DNA from 4 places in the Bradyrhizobium sp. HKCCYLR20261 genome. Region 3 is predicted to be linked to each of the others. Evidence: predicted binding sites of a transcription regulator. Region 3 holds the regulator's gene; each other region holds the start of a gene.
The links. Region 3 encodes PhoB, which activates phosphate uptake and scavenging genes when phosphate is short. Its sites were predicted from a motif close to TGTCATNNANCTGTCAT; they were not measured.
Positions count from the first base shown of each region.

Region 1: a site for PhoB is predicted at 3,242-3,258, ahead of ACQR1L_RS24415 (esterase-like activity of phytase family protein). Genes of this name have one in related genera too.
Region 2: a site for PhoB is predicted at 3,337-3,353, ahead of ugpB (sn-glycerol-3-phosphate ABC transporter substrate-binding protein UgpB). Genes of this name have one in related genera too.
Region 4: a site for PhoB is predicted at 2,927-2,943, ahead of ACQR1L_RS07260 (DUF47 domain-containing protein). Genes of this name have one in related genera too.

Region 1 covers NZ_JBNPUZ010000012.1:47,044-52,485, reverse strand. Annotated here, with positions in the region: gene ACQR1L_RS24420 (methyl-accepting chemotaxis protein) at 87-1,772, shown strand; gene ACQR1L_RS24415 (esterase-like activity of phytase family protein) at 1,829-3,184, opposite strand; gene ACQR1L_RS24410 (DMT family transporter) at 3,304-4,257, opposite strand; gene ACQR1L_RS24405 (TetR/AcrR family transcriptional regulator) at 4,214-5,041, shown strand; gene ACQR1L_RS24400 (sulfite exporter TauE/SafE family protein) at 5,082-5,442, shown strand, end outside.
Region 2 covers NZ_JBNPUZ010000004.1:254,035-259,476, forward strand. Annotated here, with positions in the region: gene ACQR1L_RS11255 (sn-glycerol-3-phosphate import ATP-binding protein UgpC) at 1-37, opposite strand, end outside; gene ugpE (sn-glycerol-3-phosphate ABC transporter permease UgpE) at 151-999, opposite strand; gene ugpA (sn-glycerol-3-phosphate ABC transporter permease UgpA) at 999-1,880, opposite strand; gene ugpB (sn-glycerol-3-phosphate ABC transporter substrate-binding protein UgpB) at 1,966-3,282, opposite strand; gene ACQR1L_RS11275 (CaiB/BaiF CoA transferase family protein) at 3,474-4,676, opposite strand; gene ACQR1L_RS11280 (organic hydroperoxide resistance protein) at 4,817-5,242, opposite strand; gene ACQR1L_RS11285 (MarR family winged helix-turn-helix transcriptional regulator) at 5,417-5,442, shown strand, end outside.
Region 3 covers NZ_JBNPUZ010000001.1:115,192-120,633, reverse strand. Annotated here, with positions in the region: gene pstC (phosphate ABC transporter permease subunit PstC) at 1-526, shown strand, start outside; gene pstA (phosphate ABC transporter permease PstA) at 575-1,420, shown strand; gene pstB (phosphate ABC transporter ATP-binding protein PstB) at 1,417-2,238, shown strand; gene phoU (phosphate signaling complex protein PhoU) at 2,267-2,983, shown strand; gene phoB (phosphate regulon transcriptional regulator PhoB) at 3,000-3,707, shown strand; gene ACQR1L_RS00540 (trypsin-like serine protease) at 3,802-5,118, shown strand; gene ACQR1L_RS00535 (HoxN/HupN/NixA family nickel/cobalt transporter) at 5,389-5,442, shown strand, end outside.
Region 4 covers NZ_JBNPUZ010000003.1:7,589-13,030, forward strand. Annotated here, with positions in the region: gene ACQR1L_RS07250 (peptide chain release factor 3) at 1-883, opposite strand, end outside; gene ACQR1L_RS07255 (anion permease) at 1,219-2,226, opposite strand; gene ACQR1L_RS07260 (DUF47 domain-containing protein) at 2,241-2,885, opposite strand; gene ACQR1L_RS07265 (branched-chain amino acid ABC transporter permease) at 3,029-3,997, opposite strand; gene ACQR1L_RS07270 (branched-chain amino acid ABC transporter permease) at 3,999-4,862, opposite strand; gene ACQR1L_RS07275 (ABC transporter substrate-binding protein) at 4,941-5,442, opposite strand, start outside.

The DNA of each region.
Region 1 (5,442 bases), on a different contig from region 3:
GCAACCGAACCCTAACCATGCCCTGCTCAATTCATCGGCAGTCAATCTTGACAAACGATGACAATGATCAGGGTGGAGTTCGCTGCGTGCTGCTGAATAACATGAAGATTGCGCCCAAGCTCGCCATCGTGGTTGGCGTCGCGCTCCTGGGCCTCGCCGCAGCCGGAACCTTCGCCGCCAATCTGATGCATCGGGAGATGGTCAACGCCCGCATCGAGCAGTGCCGGGCGATCGTCGAGACGGCGCGTAACATGGCGCTGGGCCTGATCAAGGAGGTCGACGCCGGCAAGATGACGAAGGAAGCCGCGCTCGACGAGTTCGTCAATCGCGGCCGGAGCATGACCTTCGACAAGGGCATGGGCTATCTGTTCGCCTACACGATGGACGGCACCGTCGTGATCTCGCAGGACATGAAGCAGCGCGGCTCGAACGTGATCGACTTCGAGCTCAACGGGCGCAAGCTCGTCGTCGAATTGCGCGACGGCGTTGCCAAAGACGGCGAGGTCACGCTGCGTTACGAATATCTCCGCCCGGGTCAGGAGCAGCCGACCCGCAAGATCTCCTACGCGATGGCGATCCCCGGCTGGAATATGTTCGTCGGCACCGGCGTCTATGTCGACGATCTCGACGCCAAGCTGCAGCCGTTGAAGTGGATGATGTGGCTGGCCTGCGCCGGCATCGCGGTCATCGCCGGCGCCATCGCCTGGCTGATCAGCCGCAGCATCAGCATTCCGCTCAATCGTCTCGGCAACCGCATGCAGGAGATCGCCGACGGCCGGCTCGACGGCGAGATCCCCGGCGTCGGCCGCGGCGACGAGGTCGGCGCCATGGCGGCCACGGTGCAGATCTTCAAGGACAACGCGCTGCGGATGCGCGAGCTCGAGCAGGCGGAGGCTGCGACCAAGCAGCGGACGGAAGCCGAGCGGCGCGCCGCGATGCAGAACCTTGCGGCCGATTTCGAGCGCAGCGTGAACGGCATCGTCCGCTCTGTGGCCTCTGCGGCCGAGGGCATGCAGCACACCGCGCAGTCGATGACGGCCACGGCGAGCGACGCCAGCGTCCGCGCCTCGACCGTCAGCAACGCCACCCAGAGCGCGAACGACAACGTCGGAACGGTCGCGGCCGCGGCGGAGGAGCTGTCGAGCTCCGTCAGCGAGATCTCGCGCCAGGTCGCCCGCTCGACCGAGATCGCGAGCAAGGCTGTCGGCGATGCCGAGCGCACCAATGCCACGGTGCAGGTTCTCTCGACCGGCGCCGAGAAGATCGGCGAGGTCGTCAAGCTGATCCACTCGATCGCCGCGCAGACCAACCTGCTGGCGCTGAACGCCACGATCGAAGCGGCGCGCGCCGGCGAGTCCGGCAAGGGCTTTGCGGTCGTCGCCTCCGAGGTGAAGGCGCTGGCCAACCAGACGGCCAAGGCGACCGAGGAGATCTCCGCGCAGGTCGCGGCGATGCAGACCTCGACCCAGGATGCTGTCGCGGCCATCACCGGCATCACCCAGACGATCGCGCAGATGAGCGAGATCACCAACTCGATCTCGACCTCGATCGCGCAGCAGGGCGATGCAACGCGCGAGATCGCCCGCAACATCCAGTCGGTCGCGGCCGGCTCCAACGAGATCAGCGCGCATATCGGTGGCGTCACCAAGGCCGCTGAAGCGACCGGCACCGCTGCGTCCGAGGTGCTGTCGAGTGCCCGCGAGCTCGACAGCCAGTCGGGCCTGCTGCAGCAGGCCGTCGACGGCTTCATGGCCAAGGTGCGGACGGCCTGATCGAACCGTCGCCGTTGCCCTCGGGGACAACGGCGACGCTCACGATGGTGAGGCGTTTACTTCGCCTTCAGGAAGTCGCCCACCTCGAGCAGCACGAACTCGTTGTCGTCGGCCTTGTTGGGATCGCGGCTCGACGAGAACGGCAGGTTGTTGTCGTTGCCGACGATGATGTGGGTGTCGTCGACGCGATCGACATTCTCGATCGTGAAGAACGGGAAGGCGAGCACGCCGTCATTCAGCGGCTTGCGCGCCTTCTTGTCCGGATCCCTGATCTTCATCAGGTCGATATAGGCGATCTTGCGGACCGGCTTGCCGACATTGGCGTCCGACAGCTCGATCTTGTAGACGCGCTTGAACTTGGCCAGGTCAGGGAAGCAGTTGTCGCCGCGGGTGCCCTGCGGGCAGGCCTTGTCAGCGGTGCCCTCGCCATTGTCACGCTCGATGATCAGGCCCTGTGTCGGGTCGATCATGTTGAAGTCGCCGATTGCGTTGCCGTTCTGCTCGAACACATATTGCCAATAGCGGCCAGTGAACTTTTCCGCGGCGACGTCGAATTCGAGGATGCGCGAGGCTTCCTTGCCGTCGACCTTCTCCCAATCCTTCTTCTCGGCGTCCCACAGCGGCCCTTCCAGCAGGCCATAGATGAACTTGCCGTCGGTGGATGCCGCGAAGCCCTCATAGCCCTTCGAGCGCCGCAGATTGACGTTGGTGTAGCTCGCGCCGGGCGCGCCGGGGGACTGGACCGCCCAATGGTCGGGCGAGCGCACCGGCTTGCCGTCAGCAACCGTCTCGAATACGGCGAGCACCTTGCCGCTCTTGTCCGCCTTGATAAGGTAGGGGCCGAACTCGTCGCCGATCCAGATGTGATCGCCGATGATCTGGAAGCCCTCGGTGTCGAAATCGGCACCGGTCAGATAGCGCTTGGCCGTATTCTCGTGGACGATGCGGAACGGCACCTTCCTGTCGGGATCGTGCAGGAAGATGGTCTCGAGCCGCTCCACCTTGCCGGCGGCCCAGTCGATCTTGTGATGATTGAGATAGAGCATCGAATCCGGCGAGTTGTAGCGCGAGCCCATGCCGTTGTCGGTCAGCACCCAGAACGTGCCGTCGGCCATAGTCTTGATGCCGGAATGCCCCTGCAGCGGCTGTCCCTTGAACGGCAGCGATACGCCGGTCGGCCGCTCATAAGACTTGCCCATCACGCTGCCGATCGCCTCGACGCGCTTGCCAGTGGTGTATTTGCCGGAGGTCTTGAGATCGTCCGGAGCGTCGGCGGGCGCGTCGATGAAGGACTCGGCTGGCAGCACGGCGTGGCCAGCGAGCTTGGCGGGGAATTCGCCTTCGCCCTGGGCGAGCGCGGCGCCGGTGCTGAGGGCCAGAGCGGCCACGGTGGTCAGAAAAAATCGATGCATGGAAAGCCTCCTGAGCTTGAACCACGCGTGGTTCTGAACAGGCGCCCTGACGCTCCGTTGACAGTTCCATGACAGCCGGATGATGCGCGCTGTTCGCCCTGGGGCGTGTTGCCGCACGCTTAGTTCTTGGGCGCCTCTCCGGCGGTGCGGGGCTGCTTGAGCGGCACGCGCGAAGCAATGATCACACCGACGATGACCAGCGCGTAGCCCGCGAGATGGAACAGCTTCAACTCTTCGCCGAGCAGCAGGATCGCCAGCACCGAGCCGAACAGTGGCACCAGATGCAGGAACGGTGCGGCGCGGTTCGGTCCGATCAGGCTGATGCCGCGATTGAAGAACAGATAGGCGAGCGTCGAGGCGAACACGATCACGTAGCCGAGCGTCAGCATGGAGAGCAAGTCCAGCCTCAGCACGAATCCAGAGCTGTACTCCCAGGCCGCGAGCGGCAGCAGCAGCACGGCGCCGGCCGCCGTGCAGGATGAGATCAGCGACAACTGGTGCACGGCGGGCTTGCGGGTCATGGCCGCCGAGTAGAGCCCGAACACCCAGAGCGCGCCGGCGAACATCAGGTCACCCCGATTGAATTGGATGCCCGCGAGCGCACCGAGATCGCCACGCAGCAGGATCACCAGCACGCCGACAAGCGACATCGCGATGCCCGCGAGTTGCCCCCAGGTCAGCCGCACGCCGAACAGCAGCAGCGACCACAGCGCCACGAATAGCGGCGTCGACGATTGGATCAGCAGCCCGTTGAGCGCCTGAGTATATTGCATCGCCCAGTAGGACAGCGCGTTGTTGATCGCAAAGCCGGTGAGCGCGAACAGCAGGATCAGCGGCCAATGCGCGAGCAGGGTACGCCAGTCCTTCGCCAGATGCTCCCGCGCGAACGGCCATAGCATCAGGAAGGTTCCGATCCAACGAATGCACGACAAGGTCAGCGGCGGCACGTGGCCGGCGACATAGCGCGCCAGCACGATGTTGCCCGCCCAGAACAGCGAGGCCAGCGTGAGCAGCAGATAAGGCTGGTTGTTGAGCCAGGCGACCGGCGATGTGGACTGGGATGGGGCGGGCAAGGATTCGGCTTCTGTTGCGCGGGCCGAGTTGTGCCCGAAAGCGCGGCGGAGACAAGAGCGCCCGGCGGATTGCCGCCATGCCGAAAGGCGGCAGAACGTCCCCTCTTTACAAAACGAATATTCGTTTTGTATGGTGATTGTGCTCGAAGGCGATTGGTCGCTCGGCCAGGAGGTGCGCATGCCGAAGCTGAAGCCGGCGACGATGGCCGCCCGCCGCGAAGAAATCCTGCGCGCCGCAGCGGCCTGCTTCGCGCGTCAGGGCTTCCACCAGACGACGATTGCCGACGTGATCGCCGAGTCCGGCCTCAGTGCCGGCGGCATCTACGGCCATTTCGCCAGCAAGGAGGAACTGATCCAGGCGATCGGTGAGCATCGCCATGCCCGCGATGCGGCGCTGCTCGCGGCCGCGCGCGACAGTCAGGACCCGCTCGAAGGCCTGCGCGCGATCGCGCGCGCCTCGCTGGCGGACATGCAGAAGGAGGAGGGGCTGCGCAGCCGACGGATTGCCCTGCAGCTCTGGGCCGAGGCGCTGCGCGACGATGCCGTCCGCGATCAGGTCGTGGATGGCGTCCGCAAGCCGATCGCGGTCATCGCCGAGCTTCTGCAGCGCGGCCAGCGGCTCGGCGTGATCGACCGCGCGGTCAACCCGCGCAGTATGGCACGCACCATGGTCGCGATGTTCCAGGGCTTCGTGCTGCAGCGGCTGTGGGGCGAGCCGTTTTCGCCGGCCGAGGCGCTGGCCAGCTTCGAGGTGTTGCTGGCCGGGCTCGCGCCGAAACGATGATGCCCGCGACGTTGCCGAAGTCTCCCGGGAGGACGAGATGATGAGCGAACTCGATCTCCTGGGCGGCCTCGGCACCGGCTTGGTGGGCGGATTCACGTCCGGCCTGCTCGGCGTCAGCCCCGGCGGCGGTCTCGTGGTTTTCGCCGTGCTGCTGCTCGGCGCCGAGCAGCACGTCGCGCAGGGACTCTCGCTGGTCGCGCAGGTTCCGCCGACCAGTGCCGCCGGCCTCAAGCGCTATTGGGACGAAGGCAGCCGGGCGCCGCTGCGCGTGCTGCTGTGGCTCGGGCTTGGATTTGTCCTCGGCGGTGCGATCGGCGCGCTCCTGGCCAACGGCACGGCGTCGGCGATCCTGCGATGGGCCTACGTCATCTATCTGCTGCTGCTCGATGTCCTGCTCCTGC
Region 2 (5,442 bases), on a different contig from region 3:
AGATCTTGCGGACGTTGCGGAGCGTGACGTTGGCCATGGGTTACCTGGAAGCGAATATCGAATAGGGGGTAGGGAATAGGGAAGGGGCTGAAGCGAACCGTCGGGCGAATATCCCTATTCGCCACTCGCACTTCGCCATTCGCCTCCTCTTCACTTTTCCGTCTCCACGAGGCCCTTCACGAACAGGCGCTGCATGAAGACGACGACGGCGACCGGCGGCAGCATCGCCAGCACGGCGGTCGCCATCGCGAGCTGCCATTCGGCGAGCTCGTCGGTGGTGGTCAGCATCTTCTTGATGCCGATCACGATGGTCTGCATCGAATCCTTGGTGGTGATCAGCAGCGGCCAGAGATACTGGTTCCAGCCGTAGATGAACTGGATCACGAACAGCGCCGCCACCGTCGTCATGGACAGCGGCAGTAGCGTGTCCCAGAAGAATCGCAGAGGACCTGCGCCGTCGATGCGCGAGGCTTCCAGCAGCTCGTCGGGGACGGTCATGAAGAACTGGCGGAACAGCAGGGTGCCGGTGGCCGAGGCGATCAGCGGCAGGATCAGGCCCGCATAGGTGTCGAGCATGCGCAAATCGGCGACGACCTTGTAGGTCGGATAGATGCGCACCTCGACCGGCAGCATCAGGGTGATGAAGATGATCCAGAACGCGGTCTTGCGGAACGGAAAACGGAAATAGACGATCGCGAACGCCGACAGGATCGAGATGATGATCTTGCCGACGGCGATGCCGATCGCGGTGATGAAGGAGTTCGCGAGCAGCACGCCGACGGGCTGGTTCATGAACCGTGAGCCGCCGACGAACACGGCGCGATAGTAGTTCTCCAGCATGCGGCCGCCCGGCGTGAGCGGCAGGTTGCCGCTGACGACGGTCGCAGCGTCATAGGTCGAGGCGATGAAGGCGACGTAGACCGGGAAGGCGAAGATCAGCACGCCCAGCGAGAGCACGATGTAGGCGACGAGGTCCCGGAGCGGGCGATGCTCGACCATCAGTACTGCACCTTGCGCTCGACATAGCGGAACTGGATCGCGGTCAGCGCGATCACGATCACCATCAGCACGACCGATTGCGCGGCGGAGCCGCCGAGATCGCCGCCGAGCCGGCCGTCGGCGAACACCTTGTAGACCATCGTGGTGGTCGAGCCGGCCGGGCCGCCGGCGGTGACCGCGTCGATGATGCCGAAGGTCTCGAAGAATACGTAGACGATGTTGACGACCAGCAGGAAGAAGGTGGTCGGCGACAGCAGCGGGAAGATGATGGTCCAGAACCGGCGCAGCGGGCCCGCGCCGTCGATCGCGCCGGCCTCGATCACGCTTTTCGGGATCGCCTGGAGGCCCGCGAGGAAGAACAGGAAGTTGTAGGCGACCTGCTTCCAGACCGCGGCCATCACGACGAGGATCATGGCGTGGGTGCCGTCGAGCATCGGGTTCCAGTTGAAGCCCATGACGCGCAGCGGGCGCGCCAGGGTGCCGAGCGTCGGGTGGAAGATGAAGAACCACAGCACGCCGGCGATCGCCGGCGCGACCGCATAGGGCCAGATCATCAGCGTCTTGTAGGCGGAGGCGCCCTTGAGGTTCTTGTCGGCCTGCGTCGCGAACAGCAGCGCGACGCCGAGCGACAGCACGGTGACCAGCGAGGAGAACACCACGGTCGTGCCGATGGCGGTGTAATATTCCGGCTGGGCGAACAGCGCCTGGTAGTTCTCGAACCCGACGAATTCGGAATTGAGGCCAAACGCGTCCTCGCGCAGGAACGACTGCCAGATTGCCTGGCTGGCCGGCCAGTAGAAGAAGATCAGCGTGATCGCGAGCTGCGGCGCCAGCAGCAGGTAGGGCAGGAGCTTGCCGTTGAAGACGACCGACTTTTCCATGGAGCGCGCCGCGTGAGGGATAGAAGTGAGGCTTCCCCTCCGGCGGGAGAGGAAGCCTCTGGGACGGCCTGACTTTGCCGTTTCCTTACTTGGCCGTTTTCTCGAAGGTGCGCAACATCGCATTGCCGCGGGCAACGGCGGAATCCAGCGCCTCCTTGGCGGTCTTCTTGCCGGCGAGCGCGGCCTCGATCTCCTCGGCCCAGACGTCACGCATCTGCACCATGTTGCCGAAGCGCAGGCCGCGCGAATTCTCGGTCGGCGGCTTGTTGGTGAGCTCCTTCAGCGGCGTCTGCGGCACCGGGTTCTTGTCGTAGAAGCCGTCCGCCTTGGTCTTCTCATAGGCCGCGGTGGTGATCGGCAGATAGCCGGACTCCTGATGCAGCCTGGCCTGGCGGTTGGTGTCCGACAGGAAGGTGAAGAACTTGGCGACGCCCTTGTACTCGTTCGCCGTCTTGCCGCCCATCACCCACAGCGAGGCGCCGCCGATGATCGAGTTCTGCGGCGCGCCCTGCACGTCCGGATAATACGGCATCGGCGCTGAGGTGAAGTCGAACTTCGCGGTGCTCTTGGCGGTGGCGTAGTAGCCCGACGAGGTCATGAAGATCGCGCATTCGCCGGAGCCGAAGCGGCTCTCGGAGGCCGAGCCGCGGCCGGAATAGTCGTAGGTCTTGTCCTTTTGCAGCTCGACGAGGTTCTGCAAATGCTTGATGTGAAGCGGGGTGTTGAATTCCAGCACCGTGTCGAAGCCGTCGAGACCGTTGGCCTTGGTGCCGATCGGCACGTTGTGCCAGGCCGAGAACTGCTCGATGTGCGCCCACGACGCCCAGGCATTGGAGAAGCCGCAGGTGTCGTGACCGGCTGCCTTCAGCTTCTTGGCGGCCTCGAACACCTCCGGCCAAGTCTTCGGAATCTCGGCGACGCCGGCCTTCTTCAGCTCGTCCTTGTTGATCCACATCACCATGGACGACGAGTTGAACGGGAACGACAGCATGTCGCCCTTCGACGTCGAGTAGTAGCCGGTGATCGCCGGCAGATAGGCCTTCGGATCGAACGGCTCGCCCGCTTCCTTCATCAGCTCATAAACCGGCTTGATGGCGCCCTTGGCGCTCATCATCGTCGCGGTGCCGACCTCGAACACCTGCATGATATGAGGCGCGTTGCCGGCGCGGAACGCGGCGATGCCGGCGTTCATCGTGTCGGGATAGGCGCCCTTGAAGGTTGGCACGACCTTGTAGTCGCTCTGCGAGGCGTTGAACTCTTCGGCGAGCTTGTTGACGATGTCGTTGTTGCCGCCGGTCATGGCGTGCCACCACTGGATTTCAGTCACCGCGAGTGCGGGCGAAGCAGCAAAACCAAAGGTGGCTGCAACGGCAGTCGCGGCAGCAATTTGTCGAAATGACATCAAAAAGATCCTCCCATGAACGTCATCGGTCGTGGCGGCCGTTAACAGCGCCAGATGACAGTTATGTGAATGTATAGACGTATGACCTGACGCGGGAAAGCCACGCGCAGTGCGTCCGCGAAAAGCGGTAAATCGCATCTCTCCGTCACCGCGTCGTGGTGCGACGCGGCGACGCAGCGCGTGCGATGCGATCAGCGTTTGCGTTCCGTGCAGACGGTTCCAGCTTTCCGCAACGCTTCGATCTCGCTCGGCGTGTAGCCGAACTCGCTCAGCACCTCCTCGGCGTGCTGGCTGTATTTCGGCGGTGTCGAGCGCAGGCTCGGCTTGGTGCGTTCGAGCCGGATCGGCGACGCCACGCCCTTGTACCAATCCTTCTCGATGACATCGCCGCGATACAGCGTGTGCGGATTGGTCAGCGCCTGATCGATCTTCTGCACCGGGCCGGCGGGCAGGCCGGCGGCGAGCAGGCGGTCGCACAGCGGCTCGGCCTCGAACTGCCGGAACACGGCGGCGAGCTCGGCGCGCAGCGCCTCGCGATTGGCGACGCGGTCGCGGTTGCGGGCGAAGCGCGGATCGGTGCCGAGCTCGGGGCGGCCGATCTCCTTGGCGAGCTTGCGGAAGGTGCCGTCATTGCCGACGCCGATGAAGATGTCGTCGGTCTTGGTCGGGAAGATCGCGTAGGGCACGAGGTTCGGATGCTCGTTGCCGGTCAGCTGTGGCGGCTTGCCATGCATGAAGTAGTTGGCGGTGTGCGGATGCATGATCGCGAGGCCCGTTTCGTAGAGCGTGACCTCGAGGAACTGGCCCTCGCCGGAGCGCTGCCGTTCCGACAGCGCCATCAGGATGCCGATCGCGGCGTAGAGGCCCGTGGTGATGTCGACCAAGGGCACGCCGATCCGCATCGGGCCGCTCTCGGGCGAGCCGGTCGCCGCGATCATGCCGGTCATCGCCTGGATGATCGCGTCATAGCCGGGATTGCCGCCGCGCGGGCCGTCGGCGCCGAAGCCGCAGATGCGGCAGTGCACGAGCTTGGGGAATTTCTCGCGCAGCACGTCGCTGCCGATGCCCCACTTTTCCAGGGTGCCCGGCTTGAAGTTCTCGATCAGCACGTCGGCATTCTCGAGCATCTTCAGCAGCACGACGCGGCCGCCCTCGGAGGCGAGGTCGAGGCCGATCGAGCGCTTGTTGCGGTTGATGCCGACGAAGTAGGCCGCGTCCTCGTCGTGGAACGGAGGGCCCCAGTCGCGGACCTCGTCGCCGGCGGGCGGCTCGACCTTGATCACGTCGGCGCCGTGGTCGGCCAGGATCTGCGTGCAATAGGGGCCGCCGAGCACGCGCGTGAGATCGATCACGCGCAGGCCGGCCATGGCGCCGGGAGCAAATGGGAGTGTCATGGACATCGCGAGGTTGGTTGCAACTCGCGGCCATTAAGCATTGCTGCGCCACTGGCGCAAACGGGCTTACGCGAATGCAGCCCTCGCGAAAAGGCGAGGGCTGCATGGTGCGTGGCGATCTGCCGCAGCAGAATTCAGGCTCAGACGACAGTCAGCTTGACGTCGACATTGCCGCGGGTGGCGTTGGAGTAGGGGCACACCTCGTGCGCCTTGGCGACGAGCGCCTCGGCGTCGGCCTTGGCGAGGCCGGGCAGCGAGACCGCGAGCTCGGCAGTGATGCCGAAACCGCCTTCCGAGCGCGGACCGATGCCGACCGTGGAGGTCACCGACGCATCGGCCGGAACCTTCGGGCCGCCCTGCGAGGCCACGAACTTCATCGCGCCGATGAAGCAGGCGGCGTAGCCGGCCGCGAACAGCTGCTCCGGATTGTTGCCGGCGCCGCCGCCGCCGCCGAGCTCCTTCGGGGTGGCGAGCTTGACGCTCAGCGAGCCGTCGAGGGTGGCCGCCTCGCCGTCGCGGCCGCCGGTGGCCTTGGCGCTGGTCTTGTAGAGCACGTTCACGGACATGGGGTGTCTCCCGATTGGGGTGGAGTGGAATTCAGTGAGGCGTATATTGCACACAAATCGATTGCGCACAATATAATTGTTCGGTAGAAAATTCGTGATCGGTGTTTTCCGGTCGTTGCCGCAGCCCTCGCGCAACGCCCAAGATGTGCCCGACGATCCATCCCTGGTGTGACCATGCCCAAGAAGACGACAGCCGACGT
Region 3 (5,442 bases):
GTTCCAGCCGTTCATGATCGGCCTCTGTGCCAACATCCCGGTGCTGCAGGACATCTTCGCAGGTCCGCCGTCCTATCTCAGCCTGTTCAACGCCTCGCTGATCCTGGCGATCATGGTGCTGCCCTTCATCACCTCGATCTCGGTCGACGTCTTCAAGACGGTCCCGCCGGTGCTCAAGGAAGCCGCCTACGGCGTCGGTTGCACCACCTGGGAGGTCGTGCGCAGCGTCGTCATCCCCTACACAAGGGTCGGCGTCATCGGCGGCGTCATGCTGGCGCTGGGCCGTGCGCTCGGCGAGACCATGGCGGTGACCTTCATCATCGGCAACTCGTTCCGGATCTCGTCCTCGATCTTCGCGCCGGGCACGACGATCTCGGCCGCGATCGCCTCCGAATTCCAGGAGAGCGACGGCCTGCACCAGTCGAGCCTGATCCTGCTCGGCCTGCTCCTGTTCGTCCTCACCTTCTTCGTGCTGGCGAGCGCCCGGCTGATGCTGGCGCGGCTCGAAGCCAAGGCTGGAAAGTAACCCATGACGAGCGTCGAGATGTCCACCGTCGATACGCCGGTCAATCCCATCAACCCGATCTATGCGCGCCGCCGCCGCAAGGACATTGTCGTCCGCGGCCTGTGCATCGCCGCCGCGGCGTTCGGCGTCACCTGGCTGGCGCTGATCCTGTTCACGCTGTTCTATAACGGCCTCGCCGGCCTCAGCCTGCAGGTCTTCACCGCCGACACGCCGCCGCCGGGCGCCAGCGAAGGCGGCCTGCGCAACGCCATCGTCGGTTCGATCATGATGACCGTGATCGGCGTCGGCATCGGCGCGCCGCTCGGCCTGTTCGCCGGCACCTACCTCGCCGAATACGGCCGCAACGACCGCCTGACCTCGGTGATCCGCTTCATCAACGACATCCTGCTGTCGGCGCCGTCGATCATCATCGGCCTGTTCATCTACGGCGCCGTCGTGGTGCCGATGGGCGGCTTCTCCGCCATCGCCGGTGCGCTGGCGCTGGCCGTCATCGTGATCCCGGTCGTGCTGCGCACCACCGAGGACATGCTGCTGCTGGTGCCCAACCCGCTGCGCGAGGCAGCCTCGGCGCTTGGCCTGCCGCGCTCGCTGGTGATCCGCCGCATCGCCTACCGCGCGGCGCGCTCCGGCCTCATCACCGGCGTGCTGCTGGCGACCGCCCGCGTCGCCGGCGAAACCGCGCCGCTCCTGTTCACCGCGCTGTCGAACCAGTTCTGGAGCCTCAACCTCTCCAAGACGATGGCGAACCTGCCTGTCACCATCAACAACTTCGTGCAGAGCCCGTATGCCTATTGGAAGCAATTGGCCTGGAGCGGAGCCCTTCTCATCACTCTGGCCGTGCTCGCTTTGAACGTCGGTGCACGCATTCTCGGCGCCGAGAGGAAAACGAAATGACCGAACTGTCCGTCTCCGTCAGTCAGCCCGCTCACACCCTTCACGGCCAGCCGCTCCCCGAGGCGCCGGCCAAGGTGACCGCGCGCAACCTGAACTTCTATTACGGCGATCATCACGCGCTGAAGAACATCAACCTGACGCTGGGCACCAACCGCGTCACGGCGTTCATCGGCCCGTCCGGCTGCGGCAAGTCCACCCTGCTGCGCATCTTCAACCGGATGTACGATCTCTATCCGGGCCAGCGCGCCACCGGCCAGCTGATGCTGGACAACACCAACATCCTCGATCCCAAGCTCGATCTCAATCTGCTGCGCGCGCGGGTCGGCATGGTGTTCCAGAAGCCGACGCCGTTCCCGATGACGATCTACGAGAACATCGCCTTCGGCATCCGTCTCTACGAGAAGATCTCGAAGTCCGAGATGGACGACCGCGTCGAGAAGGCGCTGCGCGGCGGCGCGCTGTGGAACGAGGTCAAGGACAAGCTCAACGCCTCCGGCCTGTCGCTGTCCGGCGGCCAGCAGCAGCGCTTGTGCATCGCGCGCACGGTCGCCGTCCGGCCCGAGGTGATCCTGTTCGACGAGCCGTGCTCGGCGCTCGACCCGATCTCGACCGCCAAGGTCGAGGAGCTGATCCAGGAGCTCGCGGAGAACTATACGATCGCGATCGTCACCCATAACATGCAGCAGGCGGCCCGCGTCTCCGACAAGACCGCCTTCATGTATCTCGGCGAGCTGATCGAGTTCGACGAGACCAGCAAGATCTTCACCTCGCCGAGCGATCGGCGGACCCAGGACTACATCACCGGCCGGTTCGGCTGACGCCGACAGCATTCTTCAGGAGATCAACATGGCCAGTGAACATACCGCCAAGGCGTTCGACAGCGATCTGCAGGACCTGACCCGGCTGGTGTCGGAGATGGGCGGCCTCGCCGAGCGGCTGATCGTCGATTCCGTCGACGCGCTGGTGCGGCGCGACGTGGCGCTCGGCCAGAAGGTGGTCGCCGCCGACGCCGAGGTCGACAAGCTGCAGCGCATCATCGAGGAGCGCGCGGTGCTGACGATCGCCCGCCGCCAGCCGATGGCGGTGGATTTGCGCGAGATCGTCGGCGCGATGCGCGTCGCCACCGATCTGGAGCGCATCGGCGACCTCGCCAAGAACATCGGCAAGCGCGTCGCCGCGCTGGAGAGCGACTTCCATCCGCTGAAGCTGATCCGCGGCCTCGAGCACATGACTGATCTGGTGCAGTCGCAGGTCAAGACGGTGCTGGACGCCTATGCGGCGCATGACCTGCCGGCGGCGATGACGGTCTGGAAGGGCGACGAGGAGGTGGACGCGATCTGCACCTCGCTGTTCCGCGAGCTCCTGACCTACATGATGGAAGACCCGCGCAACATCTCGTTCTGCATCCATTTGATGTTCTGCGCCAAGAACATCGAGCGGATGGGGGACCACGCCACCAACATCGCCGAGACGGTGTTCTATATGATCGAGGGCCAGCAGATCATGGACAAGCGCCCGAAGGGCGACATGACCAGCTTCGCGACCACGATCCCCGGTAACTGAGAAAGACGATTTCGACATGGGTGCGCGAATTCTGGTGGTTGAGGACGAGGAGGCGCTGACGACGCTGCTGCGCTACAACCTCGAGGCCGAAGGCTACGAGGTCGAGACCGTGGCGCGCGGCGACGAGGCCGACACGCGGCTCAAGGAGCGCGTGCCCGATCTGGTCGTGCTCGACTGGATGCTGCCGGGCCTGTCCGGCATCGAGCTGTGCCGGCGGCTGCGGGCGCGGTCCGAGACCAAGCAGCTGCCGATCATCATGCTCACCGCGCGCGGCGAGGAGAGCGAGCGTGTGCGGGGGCTTGCGACCGGCGCCGACGACTACATCGTCAAGCCGTTCTCGGTGCCGGAGCTGCTGGCGCGCGTGAAGGGCCTGCTGCGGCGGGCGAGCCCGGAGCGGCTGGCGACAGTGCTTTCCTATGGCGACATCGAGCTCGACCGTGAGAAGCGCCGCGTGGCGCGCTCGGGCCGGCCGATCGATCTCGGCCCGACCGAATACCGCCTGCTCGAATTCTTCCTCGAGCATCCCGGCCGCGTGTTCAGCCGCGAGCAGTTGCTCGACAGCGTCTGGGGCCGCGACATCTATATCGATGAGCGCACGGTGGACGTGCACATCGGCCGCCTGCGCAAGCTGCTCAATCCCGGCCGCGAGCAGGATCCGATCCGCACTGTGCGTGGCGCCGGCTATGCGCTGGACGATCGCTTCGCCAAGTCGGAGCAGGCCTAACGGGCGAGCAGGCCTGATCGCGCGGTCATGCCGTTGCCGTCTTGATCCTGTGTGATCGAGTTCCCATCATCATGGTCGGACCTCGGCAGACGCAATGATCAGGACGCTCGCTATCTTGTTGGCCTTGTTGCTTGTGGCTGCCGGCAATGCCGCGGCCGCCGAGCTCGAGGACGCCGTCGCTGCGGCTTCGAACGGGCTGCCGGCGGCGGCGTTACGCCGGCTCCAGCCGCTCGCCGCCAAGGGCGATGCGCGCGCGCAGTTCAATGTCGGATTCATGCAGGCCTTCGGCCTGGGCGCCCCGCGCAACCAGGCGGAGGCGCTGGTCTGGTACCGCAAGGCCGCCGATCAAGGGCTCGCCGTCGCCCAGCATTATCTCGGCATCGCCTATTTCAACGGTGAAGGCGCCGCCCGCGATCACGGCGAAGCCGCCCGCTGGTTCAATCGCGCCGCCGCGCAGGGCTTTGCCCAGTCGCAATACATGCTCGGCCTGATGATGCTCGACGGCGAGGTCATGACCCGGGACGTCATCCAGGGTTATGCCTGGCTCGTGATGGCCGGTCGCAGCGGCGTCAGGTCGGCCGGCCGTGAGATTCAGAGAGTGAAGCTCAGCGAAGCGCAGCGGCGCCAGGCCGAGGCCACCATTGCCGCGTGGCGGCCGAAGCCGGAATCGGTCGATGCCGGGATTGCCAATCCGCGCGCGGAGCAGTTGCTCGGTCTCGACCGGCACTTCGGCGACGTCGTCGATCCCACCTCCTGGCCGGCCTCCTCGATCGGTGTCGTGACCGTGGCGCAATACAGCACGGGAGGTTCGTGCACCGGCACGCTGGTGGCGCCGCGCGTGGTGCTCACGGCGGCGCATTGTGTCTTCAACGGCGTCGGGCAGGTCAGCCCCGGCAACGTCCATTTCCTCGCTGGCATGAACAGAGGCACTCCCGCGGCCTCGTCGGTCGCCGACAAGCTGATCGTGGCGCCTGAGTTCATTCCGACCCAGCACGACAAATGGTCGCTGGACCGCTCGCCAGCCGACTGGGCGTTGATCATCCTGAAGGATGCGCTGCCCTCGAAGCCCGTGGCGGTGAAGTCCGTGGGCCGGGATGAGCTCGCGGCTGCGACCAAGGCCGGCGCCATCTCCGAGATCGGCTATGGCCAGGAGCGGCGCTATTCGCCGACCGGCCAGCGCAATTGTAGCGCAAGCATGACCAGGGACGCCCGTCTCCTGACCGTGCATTGCCTTGCCAATTTCGGCTATTCGGGCTCGCCGATCCTGGCCGAGATCGGCGGCGAGCCGGTGGTGGTCGGGATCTTCTCGGCGTTCCACGAGGAGACCCGGCTGATGTTTGCCGCGCCCGCCAGCCAGTTCGAGGCGGCCGTGCGGCGCGAGATCGCCGCGCAGAGCGCATCCGCGCGGTGAGGGGAGGGACAGGAAGAGGAAGAGAGTTGGACACCGGCTGGTCAATGTTTGTGCGTGACCGGATAGCGGATTGCCAAAGCAATGCCGGGGACCTCAGCCGCACGGGCGACGAGGGTTGATTTACAAGTGATTTGGGCGCGGCAGCGCGAGCCTTGCCTTTTGGCGCAGGTCTTGCTCTCTTGTCCGAGTATGACGATTTTGCCAATTGATCATCCTCGCTCCGCGCGTTTCGTTCCGGCTTGGCTGCGGCCGGTCGGGCGTCGCAATGCGATGCTGCTGGCCGGCCTTGTGCTCGCCAATGCGCTCGCCTGGGCCTGGGCGTTC
Region 4 (5,442 bases), on a different contig from region 3:
CCTTGCGCAAATTGGACTCCTGCGCGCGCGGCGACGGCGCGTAGCGGCCGAGACCTTCCAGGAGATCGCCGACGCCGAAATTGCGCAGCGCACTGCCGAAATAGACCGGCGTCAGATGGCCCTCGCGGAACGCATCGAGCTCGAACGGCTTGCAGGCTTCCTTGACCAGTTCGAGCTCGTCGGTGATCTGGCCCATGTCGAGATTGGCGTTGAGCTTGCCGAGCTCCGAGATTTCGATCTGCTGTGCCGCGCCGGTCTTGGCGCCACCGCCTTCGAGCAGGCGCACGCCGCCATCCCTGACGTCGTAGGTGCCGATGAAGTCGCGGCCGCGCCCCACAGGCCAGGTCATCGGCGTGGTGTCGAGCGCCAGCGTCTTCTCGATCTCATCCAGAAGGTCGAACGTATCCCGGCTCTCGCGATCCATCTTGTTGATGAAGGTGATGATCGGGATGTCGCGCAGGCGGCAGACCTCGAACAGCTTTCGCGTGCGGGCCTCGATGCCCTTGGCGGCGTCGATGACCATCACGGCGGAGTCGACCGCGGTCAGCGTGCGATAGGTGTCCTCGGAGAAGTCTTCGTGGCCCGGCGTGTCCAGGAGGTTATAGACCAGTCCCTCGAACTCGAAGGTCATCACCGAGGTGACGACCGAAATGCCGCGGTCGCGCTCGATCTTCATCCAGTCGGAGCGGGTGTTGCGCCGCTCACCCTTGGCCTTGACCTGGCCGGCGAGATTGATAGCGCCGCCGAACAGCAGCAGTTTTTCGGTCAAGGTGGTCTTGCCGGCGTCCGGATGCGAGATGATGGCGAAGGTGCGCCGGCGCGCCACCTCGTCGGAGAGCGGCGAACGGGACGGCTGTTCGGTGGTGACGGCGGTATCGGACATGGGGCGGCGGACGTCGGTTCGGGGCCAGAGAGCGGCGATGTCGTGGGAAAAGCGCGGGCTCACGGCCGCCGCGCGCCCTCCATATAGGCGTTTTGCACCGCAACTCCAACCGGGGAGTTAAACAGCTGCCCGCCGGGCACGCCCGGACTGGCTCCCCGCCCGCGGCCGTCCTTCGAGACGCGCGCAAAACGGCGCGCTCCTCAGGACGAGGTCCGAATGTGCAGCGAAATACCTAGACTCGGCAAAATCCCAACCCTCATGGTGAGGAGCGCCGCCTTTGCGGCGCGTCTCGAACCATGAGGCCCCGAACGCCTCCAGACGGCTGTCCCGCCGGATCAGTGCCGCAGCACCGAGACCAGCCAGAATGTCAGCGCGGAGACGATCGCCGAGGCCGGAATCGTGAAGATCCAGGCGTAGACGATGGATCCGGCCACGTTCCAGCGCACGGCAGAGGCCCGGCGGGCGGCGCCGACGCCGACGATGGCGCCGGTGATGGTGTGGGTGGTCGAGACGGGCACGCCGAGGAAGGTCGCCAGGAACAGCGTGATGGCGCCGCCGGTCTCGGCGCAGAAGCCCTGCATCGGGTTCAGCTTGGTGATGCGCAGGCCCATGGTGCGGACGATGCGCCAGCCGCCCATCAGGGTGCCCAAGGCCATCGCCGCCTGGCACGACAGCACGACCCAGAACGGCACCGTGAAGTGCTCGCCGAGATGGCCCTGCGAGTACAGCAGCACGGCGATGATGCCCATCGTCTTCTGCGCGTCGTTGCCGCCGTGCCCGAGCGAATACAGCGACGCCGAGGCGAATTGCAGGATGCGGAAGGCGCGGTCGACTGCGAACGGCGTCGAGCGCACCGAGGCCCAGGACACGATCGCGACCAGGATCATCGCCAGGATCAGCCCGACCAGCGGCGACAGCACGATCGCCAGAATCGTCTTCGACAAGCCGCTCCACACCGCAGCCGAGAGTCCCGCCTTGGCGATCCCCGCCCCGACCAGGCCGCCGATCAGTGCGTGCGAGCTCGACGAGGGAATGCCGGCCGCCCAGGTCACGAGGTTCCAGACGATCGCGCCGACGAGGGCGGCGAAGATCACTTGCGCATCGACGATGGCGGGATCGATGATCCCGGTGCCGATGGTCTGGGCGACGTGCAGGCCGAACACGCCGAAGGCGATGAAATTGAAGAACGCCGCCCAGAACACCGCGTATTGCGGCCGCAGCACGCGGGTCGAGACGATGGTCGCGATCGAATTGGCGGCATCGTGCAGGCCGTTCAGGAAGTCGAAGGCAAGCGCGACGGCGATGAGGCCGACCAGGATGGGAAGGCCGAGATGAGCGTCCACGGCGCGTCCCTACCCTAGACCTGTTCGATCATGATCGAATTGATCTCGTTGGCGACGTCGTCGAAGCGATCGGCGACCTTCTCCAGATGATCGTAGATCTCGGCGCCGACGATGAAGTCCATGGTGTTGGCGTTGCGGTGCTTGAGAAACAGTTCCTTCAGCCCGATGTCATGGAGATCGTCGACGCGGCCCTCGAGCTTGGTCATCTCCTCGGTGATCGCGGTGATCATCGGCACGTTCTGGCCGATGGCCTGCAACAGCGGCAGCGCGCGGCCGATCAGATTGGCGCAATCCACCAGCAGCGTGCCCATCTCGCGCATCGTCGGCTCGAACTCCTTGACCTCGAACAGCACCACCGCCTTGGCGGTCTGCTGCATCTGGTCGATGGCGTCGTCCATCGAGGTGATCAGGTTCTTGATGTCGCCCCGGTCGAATGGGGTGATGAAGGTGCGGCGGACGGCAGTCAGCACCTCCCGGGTGATGTTGTCGGCCTCGTTCTCGAACTGGCTGACGCGCTGGCAGTGTGTCAGCACATCGTCGCCGCCCTTGAGCATGTCCTGCAGCGCATGCGCGCCCTGGATCACCACCTTGTTGTGGCGGGCGAACAAATCGAAAAACCGCTCCTCCTTGGGGAGGACGGCGCGAAACCAGTTCAGCATGGGACGAGATCCATCCATTCCGAAACGGGCCAGGGCTGGCCTGTCACGGAAGTGTCATACTCCGGATCACGCCGCAGCAGAAGCGGTGGACGGATGATCCACCACTTTCTGCCCCGCACATAATCTTATTTCAGATCAATGGCTTACAGGGATCGCTTGAACAAATGGGCGATTTCCCCGACCACGCCGCGGCGGAAGGTGAGCACGCAGGCGACGAAGATGACGCCCTGGATGACGGTGACCCACTGCCCGAACCCGGCCAGATATTGCTGCATGGCGATGATCACGAAGGCTCCCACGACGGGGCCAAACACCGTTCCGAGGCCGCCGACGAGCGTCATCAGCACGATCTCGCCGGACATCGACCAGTGCACGTCGGTCAGCGAGGCGTTCTGGGCGACGAACACCTTCAGCGAGCCGGCGAAGCCCGCGATGGTCCCGGACAGGATGAAGGCCAAGAGCTTGTACTGGTCGGTTTTATAGCCGAGCGAGATCGCGCGCTGCTCGTTCTCGCGGATCGACTTCAGCACCTCGCCGAACGGCGAGTTGATGGTGCGGAAGATCAGGAGGAAGCCGGCGAGGAAGCCGACCAGCACGACGTAGTACAGCGTGACAGGCTTCGACAGGTCGATAAAGCCGAACAGCTTGCCCTGCGGAATGCCCTGGATGCCGTCCTCGCCATGGGTGAACGGCGTCTGCAGATAGACGAAGTAGAGCAGCTGCGACAGCGCCAAAGTGATCATCGAGAAGTAGATGCCCTGGCGGCGGATCGAGATGTAGCCGGTGACCAGCGACAGCACGAAGGCGCCGGCGACGCCGGTGAGGATGCCGAGCTCCGGCGGGAAACCCCAGACCTTCAGCGCATGCGCGCTGCAATAGCCCGCGGTGCCCAGGAACATCGCGTGGCCGAACGACAGCAGGCCGCCATAGCCGATCAGCAGGTTGAAGGCGCAGGCCAAGAGCGCGAAGCACAGCGCCTGCATCACGAAGAACGGATACAGCCCGGTGAACGGCACGATGGCGAGCAGCGCCGCCATGATGACGAACACGATCATCTCGTCGCGCATCGCGCGCGGGGTGATCGGCAGGGTCTCGTCGGTGATCGATGTCATGTCAGGCCGCCCGTCCGGTCAGACCCGTCGGCTTCACCAGCAGCACCAGGACCATCAGAACGAAGACCACGGTGTTGGAAGCCTCGGGATAAAAATACTTGGTCAGTCCCTCGATCACGCCGAGCGCGAAGCCGGTGATGATCGAGCCCATGATCGAGCCCATGCCGCCGATCACGACCACCGCGAACACGACGATGATCAGGTCGGCGCCCATCAGCGGCCGCACCTGGTTGATCGGCGCCGACAGCACGCCGGCGAGCGCCGCGAGGCCGACGCCGAGGCCGTAGGTCAGCGTGATCATGCGCGGCACATTGATGCCGAAGGCCCGCACCAGCGTGGGATTTTCAGTGGCGGCGCGCAGATAGGCGCCGAGCCGTGTGCGCTCGATCAGGAACCAGGTCGCCAGACACACCACCAGCGAGAAGATGACCACCCAGCCGCGATAGATCGGCAGGAACATGAAGCCGAGATTCATGCCGCCACGCAGCTGATCCGGGATCGCGTAAGGCAGGCCCGAGGAGCCGAAATAGTTCTGGAACAGGCCCTGCACAATCAGCGCGATGCCGAAGGTGAGCAGCAGGCCATAGAGATGGTCGAGCCCGGCGAGCCACTGCAGCAGCGTGCGCTCCAGGACCATGCCGAAGATGCCGACGATGATCGGCGCCAGCAGCAGCGCCCACCAATAGCCGATGCCGCCGAGGTTCAGCAGGAAATAGGCGCAGAACGCGCCCATCATGTAGAGCGCGCCGTGGGCGAAATTGATGATGTTGAGCATGCCGAAGATGACGGCAAGCCCAAGACTGAGCAGCGCGTAGAACGAGCCGTTGATCAGTCCGACCAGGAGCTGTGCGTAGAGAGCCTGCATCGTCTTGTTCTATTTTTCTCGGCGTTTCCCAAGGGTCAAACGACAGTCCCGGCGGCGAACCGCCGGGACCGCAGCGGCTTACTTCTTCAACAGCGCGCACGCGCTCTTGTCGAGCGGCGTGAAGGCCTGGTCGCCCGGCACCGAACCGACCATCTTGTAGAGATCCCACGGGCCCTTCGAGTCCGACGGCTTCTTGACCTCGAACAGATAGGCGGTGTGGATGGTGCGGCCGTTGGGCTGGATCTCGCCCTTGCCGAACAGCGCATCCTCGGTCGGGATCGACTTCATCTTGTCGACGATCTTGACGCCGTCATGCGGATTCTCGCCCAGTGCCTCCAGCGCCTTGAAGTAATGCAAGAGGCCTGCATAGACGCCCGCCTGCACCATGGTCGGCGGCGCGCCGTTCTTCATCCGCTTGGAGAAGCGCGCCGAGAACGCACGGGTCTGGTCGTTCATGTCCCAGTAGAAGGTCTCGGTGAAGTTCAGGCCCTGCGCGATGTCGAGCCCGATCGACTTCACGTCGGTCAGGAACAGCAGCAGCGCAGCGAGCTTCTGGCCGCCCTTGGTGAGGCCGAACTCG